DNA from 3 places in the Oceanobacillus sp. FSL K6-0251 genome. Region 3 is predicted to be linked to each of the others. Evidence: riboswitches for the same ligand, from Rfam matches in the RefSeq annotation. Region 3 holds a riboswitch; each other region holds the start of a gene.
What was found. Region 3 has a riboswitch for S-adenosylmethionine ahead of MKY45_RS21405 (iron-containing alcohol dehydrogenase family protein). Riboswitches for the same ligand answer to the same signal wherever they lie in the genome.

Region 1 (2,266 bases), 3.6 Mb from region 3:
AAAACCCGTCATCATGCGTATATAATGTTTCAAACTCGGCATCTTTAAATGCGGCAAAATGCGGCGAATTAGGACCGAATGTATGTGTTAAATCTACCCATGTTTTTGATTTTAGTGTTTCTAACGCGTGTAAGATTTCATTTTCTTTGGTAACTGTCATGATAAGCCGCCTCCCAATATATTGTTTTACGCTTTTGTTTTGTAATCTGTGATATGATCCTGCAATGTTTCATCTTCACCAAATAAAAAGTGTTTATGCATATCTGGAGAATAAATTGAATTAATTGTTTCGATGCCGACAGCTTCCGCAACCGCACGCAGCATTGCCGGTGAAGCTCCACAGCATAAACCGATATAATTCACGCCGATGCTATGTGCTTGTTTCGCCCATTCTGCCAGCTCATAGCGGTTATGATATAGCGGATCCAGAGAAGTCGGGAAGGTTGTTTCCGTTGGTAAATGACAGCTGCACCCTCCATCCGGCAAGTTAAAGAAGGTTGGATTCTCTTCTGTTGTCCGGTATGGAATCGGCAGTGCTCCAACATACCCGTCTACTTTGTCACGAATCTTTTCTAAATACGGCTGCATCGTGCCCGGCCCCCGGAAACAGTTCATCCCAACAACCAAGGCGCCGTTATCCTCTAAAATCTTACATGACTCTTCCACTGTGTAACCATCACGTAAAATGTTTTCACCCATTAATCCCAAGGTAATAACTGCCGGTAAATCATATTTTTTAATTTCCTCTAAAGCAATCAATGCTTCTTCATGGTAATAAAAAGTTTCTCCGTTAATATAGTCAACATCCTCATCCTTACACCATGAAACCATTTCATTAAACATCGCTCTGACTTTATCCTTGGATTCCTGATCTTCCGGATTAAAAATATTGGTGTTCGATATATTTCCTGCAACCAGAGCTTCCTCTGTCGGATGTTCCTTTGCTACTTCCTTCGCTAATTTAATAGCATTTCTATTTAGAGGCTCTAATAAGTCCTCTTTACCGATAATGCGCATTTTTTCTCGGTGTGCGTTGTATGTAAAGGCAAGCACTACATCGGAACCTGCTTTCATGTAATCACGATAAACTGCCTTTAGCGTTTCCGGGTTATCCAGCGCTACTTCGGGTACAAAGGAGCCCGCCTGCAAATACCCTCTGCGCTCCAATTCAAATAAATATCCTTCCCCTGCAATAACTGTTCCTTGCTTTAATCGCTCTTCCAAACTTCTTTTCGCCATCGTTCCATTCCTCCTGTAAGCTTTTAATTATTTGGTTCGCTGCGGATAAGTCGATATAGACACGAAAAAACCTCTTCTTTCAGAAAGAAGAGGTTTTGAGTACGATATCAATGTCTCTTCTTATCTGCTAGCTAACGCTACTGGAATTGGCACAGTTCTTTTATAAGTCTGTTGCCGAGGCTTCGAAGGGCCAGTCCCTCCACCTCTCTGGATAAGAAAATGTATTGCTATTTATTTGTTGTAGATAACTATATATCTATTTGAATTCCATGTCAATAAGAAATTTTAAAAATATTTCAGCGGTTTTTGAATCGGTTTGAATGAATCTTGTAAATATCTCATATCATAGAGAGAAGTTCCAAACACGCACGGCTTTATATCTCTAAGCAGATGTTTAAATTCCGTAAAAAAAAAGGAATGTTAATTTCATGGAGAAAAATTCATAAAATGTTCAAAAAGTATAGACACACCCGAAAAATAAGCATATAATACAAATTAATTCTAAAACATGTAGACATTATATTGAATTTATTCTTCATTATTGGTATAATTAATTCTTTCGCTTTAAGAAATCGAATCAAAAAATATATTTATCATACGGAAGGGGGCGTAGATGTTGAATAGATATTTGATGATTGCTTTAATGATTATCCTTTTGCCAATGACACAATTATTCCCAGGTGTACATCACAGCTACGTTCTCACCGATCATGAAATGCTGATTGATTCCCAATCATCACCTGATTTAGGCGTTGGCGGAAATGACCAGCAAGATAAATCATTTATAGCAAGTCCAGGTTTAGTCATTACCTTATTCTTATTAGGCAGTCTCTGTTTATTCACTACGATTGTGCGGGTCAACCGTACGAAACAGCTGCTGACACCTGTTTTCTATCAATCCAATTTCGTGGTTTAAGCCTCTTTTAATAAAAAAATTAAAAATTAAAAGAGGAGGCAAAAACTATGATGATTTTCAGATTAATTGTTATTGGGTTCTTTTCACTGACTGCATTGTCCGTTTTCACTT
Region 2 (2,266 bases), 900 kb from region 3:
TCCCATTGCTTTGGCAGCTTCTACAACCCCTTTATCTACTTCCTTCAATGCAATCTCCACTAATCTTGCATAGAATGGAGCAGACCCGAGGATTAAAGCCGGTAAAGCAGCATTAGGTCCACGCAGTGTCCCCACTACAAAATCGGTGAAAGGAAATAACAGCAGGATCAATATAATAAACGGAACAGCACGAAATACATTGACAAATGTTGCAACAACAAAATTAATCAATCGATTTTCCCAAAAGTTCCCTTTCGACGTTAAAAATAACAGCAGCCCTAAAAGTAAGCCAATAATGGCTGTGCCGACTAAAGCTATAATGGTCATGTAAAGTGTTTCTTGAGAAGCTTCTACTAAATCTTCTATCGTAACGTTTGGAAATAATTCCTCAAGCATGCTGAATTACCTCCAATTCAATAACATCCTGTTCCTCCAGGTACTGCATTGCCTCTTTCAGCTGATTTCCAATCAGCTGAACAATCAATGTCCCATAGCTCCCGACCTGTGTCTGGGTGATTTTCCCCTGCAAAATATTAACATGGATATCAAAATTCTTCACAAGCTGGCTGATTACGGTCTGATTTGCACTTTCTCCTAAAAACTGAATCCGTAATAACGCGCCCTCTTGATATCTTTCCTTCAACTCTGTCATGTCTTCCTCTTCCTCATCCGGACCAGTCAGCTGTTCAACAAACTTCTGCGTTACCGGCTGCTTTGGTCTGGTAAATACATCGAGAACCGTTCCTTCTTCTACCACTTTCCCTTGTTCCATCACAGCAACCCGATTACAAATTTTGCGGATAACATGCATTTCATGGGTAATCAAAATAATGGTTAGACCCAGCTTTTCATTAATATCCTGCAATAAACGCAGGATTTGATTCGTTGTTTCCGGATCAAGTGCGGAGGTCGCTTCATCACAAAGCAGGACTTTCGGTGAATTCGCCAATGCTCTTGCAATTCCGACCCGCTGCTTTTGTCCGCCGCTTAACTGTGCCGGATAGGCATTTTCCTTTCCTGCCAAGCCTACTAATTCAATCAATTCCAGCACCCGCTTTTTCCGGTCGCTTTTCTCCACACCGGAAATCTCAAGCGGAAATTCTATATTTTCAGCGACTGTCCGGGACCAGAGCAGATTAAAATGCTGGAATATCATTCCAATATCCTGCCTGGCGATACGCAAATCCTTTTTCGATAAGGAGGTAATAACCTGATCACCGATTTTTATCGTACCTGTCGTCGGTTCTTCCAGCCTGTTAATCAAGCGGACAAAAGTACTTTTCCCTGCCCCGCTGTATCCGATGACGCCATAGATATCTCCATCTGCTACGTTAAGATTTAAATTATCAACAGCGACAATATCTTTTTTTTCTAAAGAGAATATTTTCTTCAATCCTTCAATGGATATCACTTTATTTCACTCCTATATGTGTACAAACCTATTTTATTGTGTACGATTTACTTTTCTCTTCATTGAAAAAGCGTCTTTCTGCAAGAGAACAGAAAGACGCTTTATTATACACAATATCGTCCATTGCTCCCTTATCTTTACAGTTTCCTGCAGGAATTGGCACCTTTTCAATGATTGAAGGTTGCCGCGGTTTCAATGGGCCAGTCCCTCCACCGCTCTTGATAAGAGTTTGCCTATTTTTAAATGAAGTGCCATTATAGTAGCATGCCATTTGTGCCTTGTCAATCACAATCCCTAGCCATTCACTCAGGTTTCTGTGGAATCTGCTGCTTCTCGTATATTGAACCGTCCTCTTGTACAGAAAAAACTTAGTTGTTTATTGCTGTGAATAATTCCGGTTTGTATTTCATCAAATACTGATAAATATTTGCTGTCGATTGAAACGTGTACACTTTCTCAATCATTTTACCGTTTTCCATAAATGCAAGACATGGCACGCTTTCGACTTGATGAGACTGCATAAAATCAGGGTGCATGGACGCGTTCATCTCCGTAAATATATCAGTTTTATGCAGTCTTTCTATTTTTTCAAGCATAGCGCGGGCTACCGTACATGTCCCGCAAAATGGTGTATAAATATATAGTATGAATCGTTGATGATTCTTTTCTTCTCCACTAAACTGTTTCAAGTTCATTCCCCTCAATCTTTTTCTTCCCATAAAATAATATATGCTGAGTGAAAGGATTACACTGATTGCGTATAAAACGACTTCGCATCTTTCCTTATTTATTTCCTCGGCGAATAGAATCCATTCTTATTTTAACGTTTTACGTTACCATTTTGCAAGGTAATTG
Region 3 (2,266 bases):
AGCCCCATGTATCATAGTAAGCTAATAGCTTCGTAAGCTCGTTTTTATCCTGTTCGATAGCAAGCTGAGCTAAAATGCCGTAGGATACAATTTCCCCGTGAAGTGAATCGGCAATCTGCGGGGCAGCAGTTAACCCATTATGAATGGAATGCGCACCTGCAATTCGTCCAGCTTTTCCGCCGAAGCCGCCAACCATACCGCCTGTTGCGATAATTGCTTCGATAACACGAATAAGAGCATCAGTGACTTGGTTACTCTCACAAGCTTGGATTGCTGCTTCACTGTCATCCAGCAAAATATCCTTGCAGGCACGAGCGGCGAATTGAGATATTTGCAGCCAGACTGGAAGCGTGCCTTCAGGGTAGAAGGCTTCAACTAGAGAGCGAGCTTCATAGAATTTGGCTAACGTATCGCCAATGCCTGCTTTTAAGTATTTTACAGGAGCTTCTGCAATAATTGCTGGTTCTACCACTACGAGTGTATTAGATTCAGGAAACTCAGTGTAATGAGAATGAGCACCATCTTCCTGATAAAAGACGCTTAATGGCGTCCAAGCTGCGCAGGTGGCGGCAATCGTTGGGATTAAGATACTTTTTATTTGCGCATTGGCAGCCGCTGCTTTGGCAATATCCAGAGCTGTTCCCCCGCCGATGCCGATGACAGCATCTATTTGCTGTTCTTCATAAATCGAGGCCAGTCTGTCAGTTCGTTCCACGGTGCAATGCCCATCTGCAGTATGTATATCTTTTTCCTCTATTTGATCCAGCAATGCAGAAGGAAGATATGGTTTTGCTTTTTCCCAAGCAGTACGCCCGGCAACTACAGCAATCCGCTTCACCCGCAAGTCATTCAGATTTTCTATCAGGTATTCCAGAGAACCTTCACCGATTTGATAATGGCTGGGCGATCCCTTTACAGTAACTGTTTGCATGGTAAGATAACCCCTTTTACATGTGTTTAAATGCTACATAAAAAACCTCTCTATTTTGTTCTAGAGAGGTTGAATAAGTTCATTTACGAAACGTCCTCTCTTATTTTCCAAAGCACATTATGCACTTTGCAGGATTTAGCACCTTTTTTAGAACGAGTTCTAGAAAGGTTGCCGGGCTTCATCGGGCCAGTCCCTCCGCCACTCTCAATAAGAGTTCTTATGTAACTGTGGATACATTTTAATATGAAATATGAGAAAAGTCAAATATAGCTTGATGCAAGGGAGCTGGCGGGCTAATTATGTTAATCAGCACCATTTTTGGTCCCAAAATCCAAATACTTGAACGGATTATCGCTCGTTTCTTTTAAAACACATTCATCCATTTATTTCATGTTTACTCTTTCTTATTTTTTGATATAATAAGAACAAATGTTCAGAACAAAAGTTCTTATTTGGAGGAATAAATATGATTGGATTACTTCATCATTCTCTGGATAAAAAGGAAAAAATCATGATCTATTATATCGACCGCCATAACAATGTAACGCAGCGTGTTATTCGCGTCGTAGGTATAGATGATAAAAGGATTCTTGCTTATTGTTACTATAAAAAACAGGTGCGCAGCTTTAAGATAGAAAATATTTTATCCATAGGGTGTGTAAAAAGGAGCGTCGGGGCTTGAATATTGGTGTACAGGAAGAAAGGAATACGAAAGAAAAAACAATGTTAAATGAGCGGCAACGGAAGCAGAATTGCTTTCAATTAATTATCGCACATAAAGATAATTTGCTTATTGAAGTGAAATGCTATCAGGATTGTCATGTTCATCATATAAAAGGATATATAGACAGCATTAACTATCAAGACGAGCACATAGCTATAGTTGATAAGCTGGGTCAAAAGGATTTTACAATCATTAAGTTTAATGATGTAATGGACGTTTTTATATTGTAGATAAAAACCCGAATGTATTCCAAGCGGAATCATTCGGGCTTATTTCTAAACATAAACAGCGTAAGGCTGCTTTTACCTATTTCTGCTCATCCAACGCGATGTCCTTTTTCTGCTTCTTCAAATAATATGCACTCATCAGAGAAGCAATCGGAATAACCAGAGCGATGCCAAGGCCCGAAATAAGGATTCCAAGCATTTCATCATTGAACACTTTGGCATTTATAATTTGGCCAAGAGAGTAATCTAAATCCTTAAACCAGATTAGCAGCCCCATATACCCTCCGAAAAAGGCGAAGAATAGCGTGTTTGTGCTTGTACCTAGAATATCACGGCCAATACGAATGCCGGCGAAGAATAGATTCTTTCTGGAAATTTCCGGAT

Region 1: it holds a riboswitch for S-adenosylmethionine, as region 3 does, so the genes downstream of both, MKY45_RS03735 (homocysteine S-methyltransferase family protein) here and MKY45_RS21405 (iron-containing alcohol dehydrogenase family protein) in region 3, are expected to answer to the same signal.
Region 2: it holds a riboswitch for S-adenosylmethionine, as region 3 does, so the genes downstream of both, MKY45_RS17375 (methionine ABC transporter ATP-binding protein) here and MKY45_RS21405 (iron-containing alcohol dehydrogenase family protein) in region 3, are expected to answer to the same signal.

The regions. Positions count from the first base shown of each region.
Region 1 is NZ_JBBORS010000001.1:739,358-741,623, reverse strand. It holds gene MKY45_RS03740 (cyclase family protein) at 1-160, opposite strand, end outside; gene MKY45_RS03735 (homocysteine S-methyltransferase family protein) at 187-1,239, opposite strand; SAM riboswitch class I at 1,357-1,457, opposite strand; gene MKY45_RS03730 (hypothetical protein) at 1,853-2,155, shown strand.
Region 2 is NZ_JBBORS010000001.1:3,492,824-3,495,089, forward strand. It holds gene MKY45_RS17370 (methionine ABC transporter permease) at 1-396, opposite strand, end outside; gene MKY45_RS17375 (methionine ABC transporter ATP-binding protein) at 389-1,411, opposite strand; SAM riboswitch class I at 1,540-1,639, opposite strand; gene MKY45_RS17380 (thioredoxin family protein) at 1,780-2,100, opposite strand; gene MKY45_RS17385 (toprim domain-containing protein) at 2,245-2,266, opposite strand, start outside.
Region 3 is NZ_JBBORS010000001.1:4,388,574-4,390,839, reverse strand. It holds gene MKY45_RS21405 (iron-containing alcohol dehydrogenase family protein) at 1-931, opposite strand, end outside; SAM riboswitch class I at 1,029-1,145, opposite strand; gene MKY45_RS21400 (hypothetical protein) at 1,398-1,613, shown strand; gene MKY45_RS21395 (YolD-like family protein) at 1,610-1,885, shown strand; gene MKY45_RS21390 (YibE/F family protein) at 1,962-2,266, opposite strand, start outside.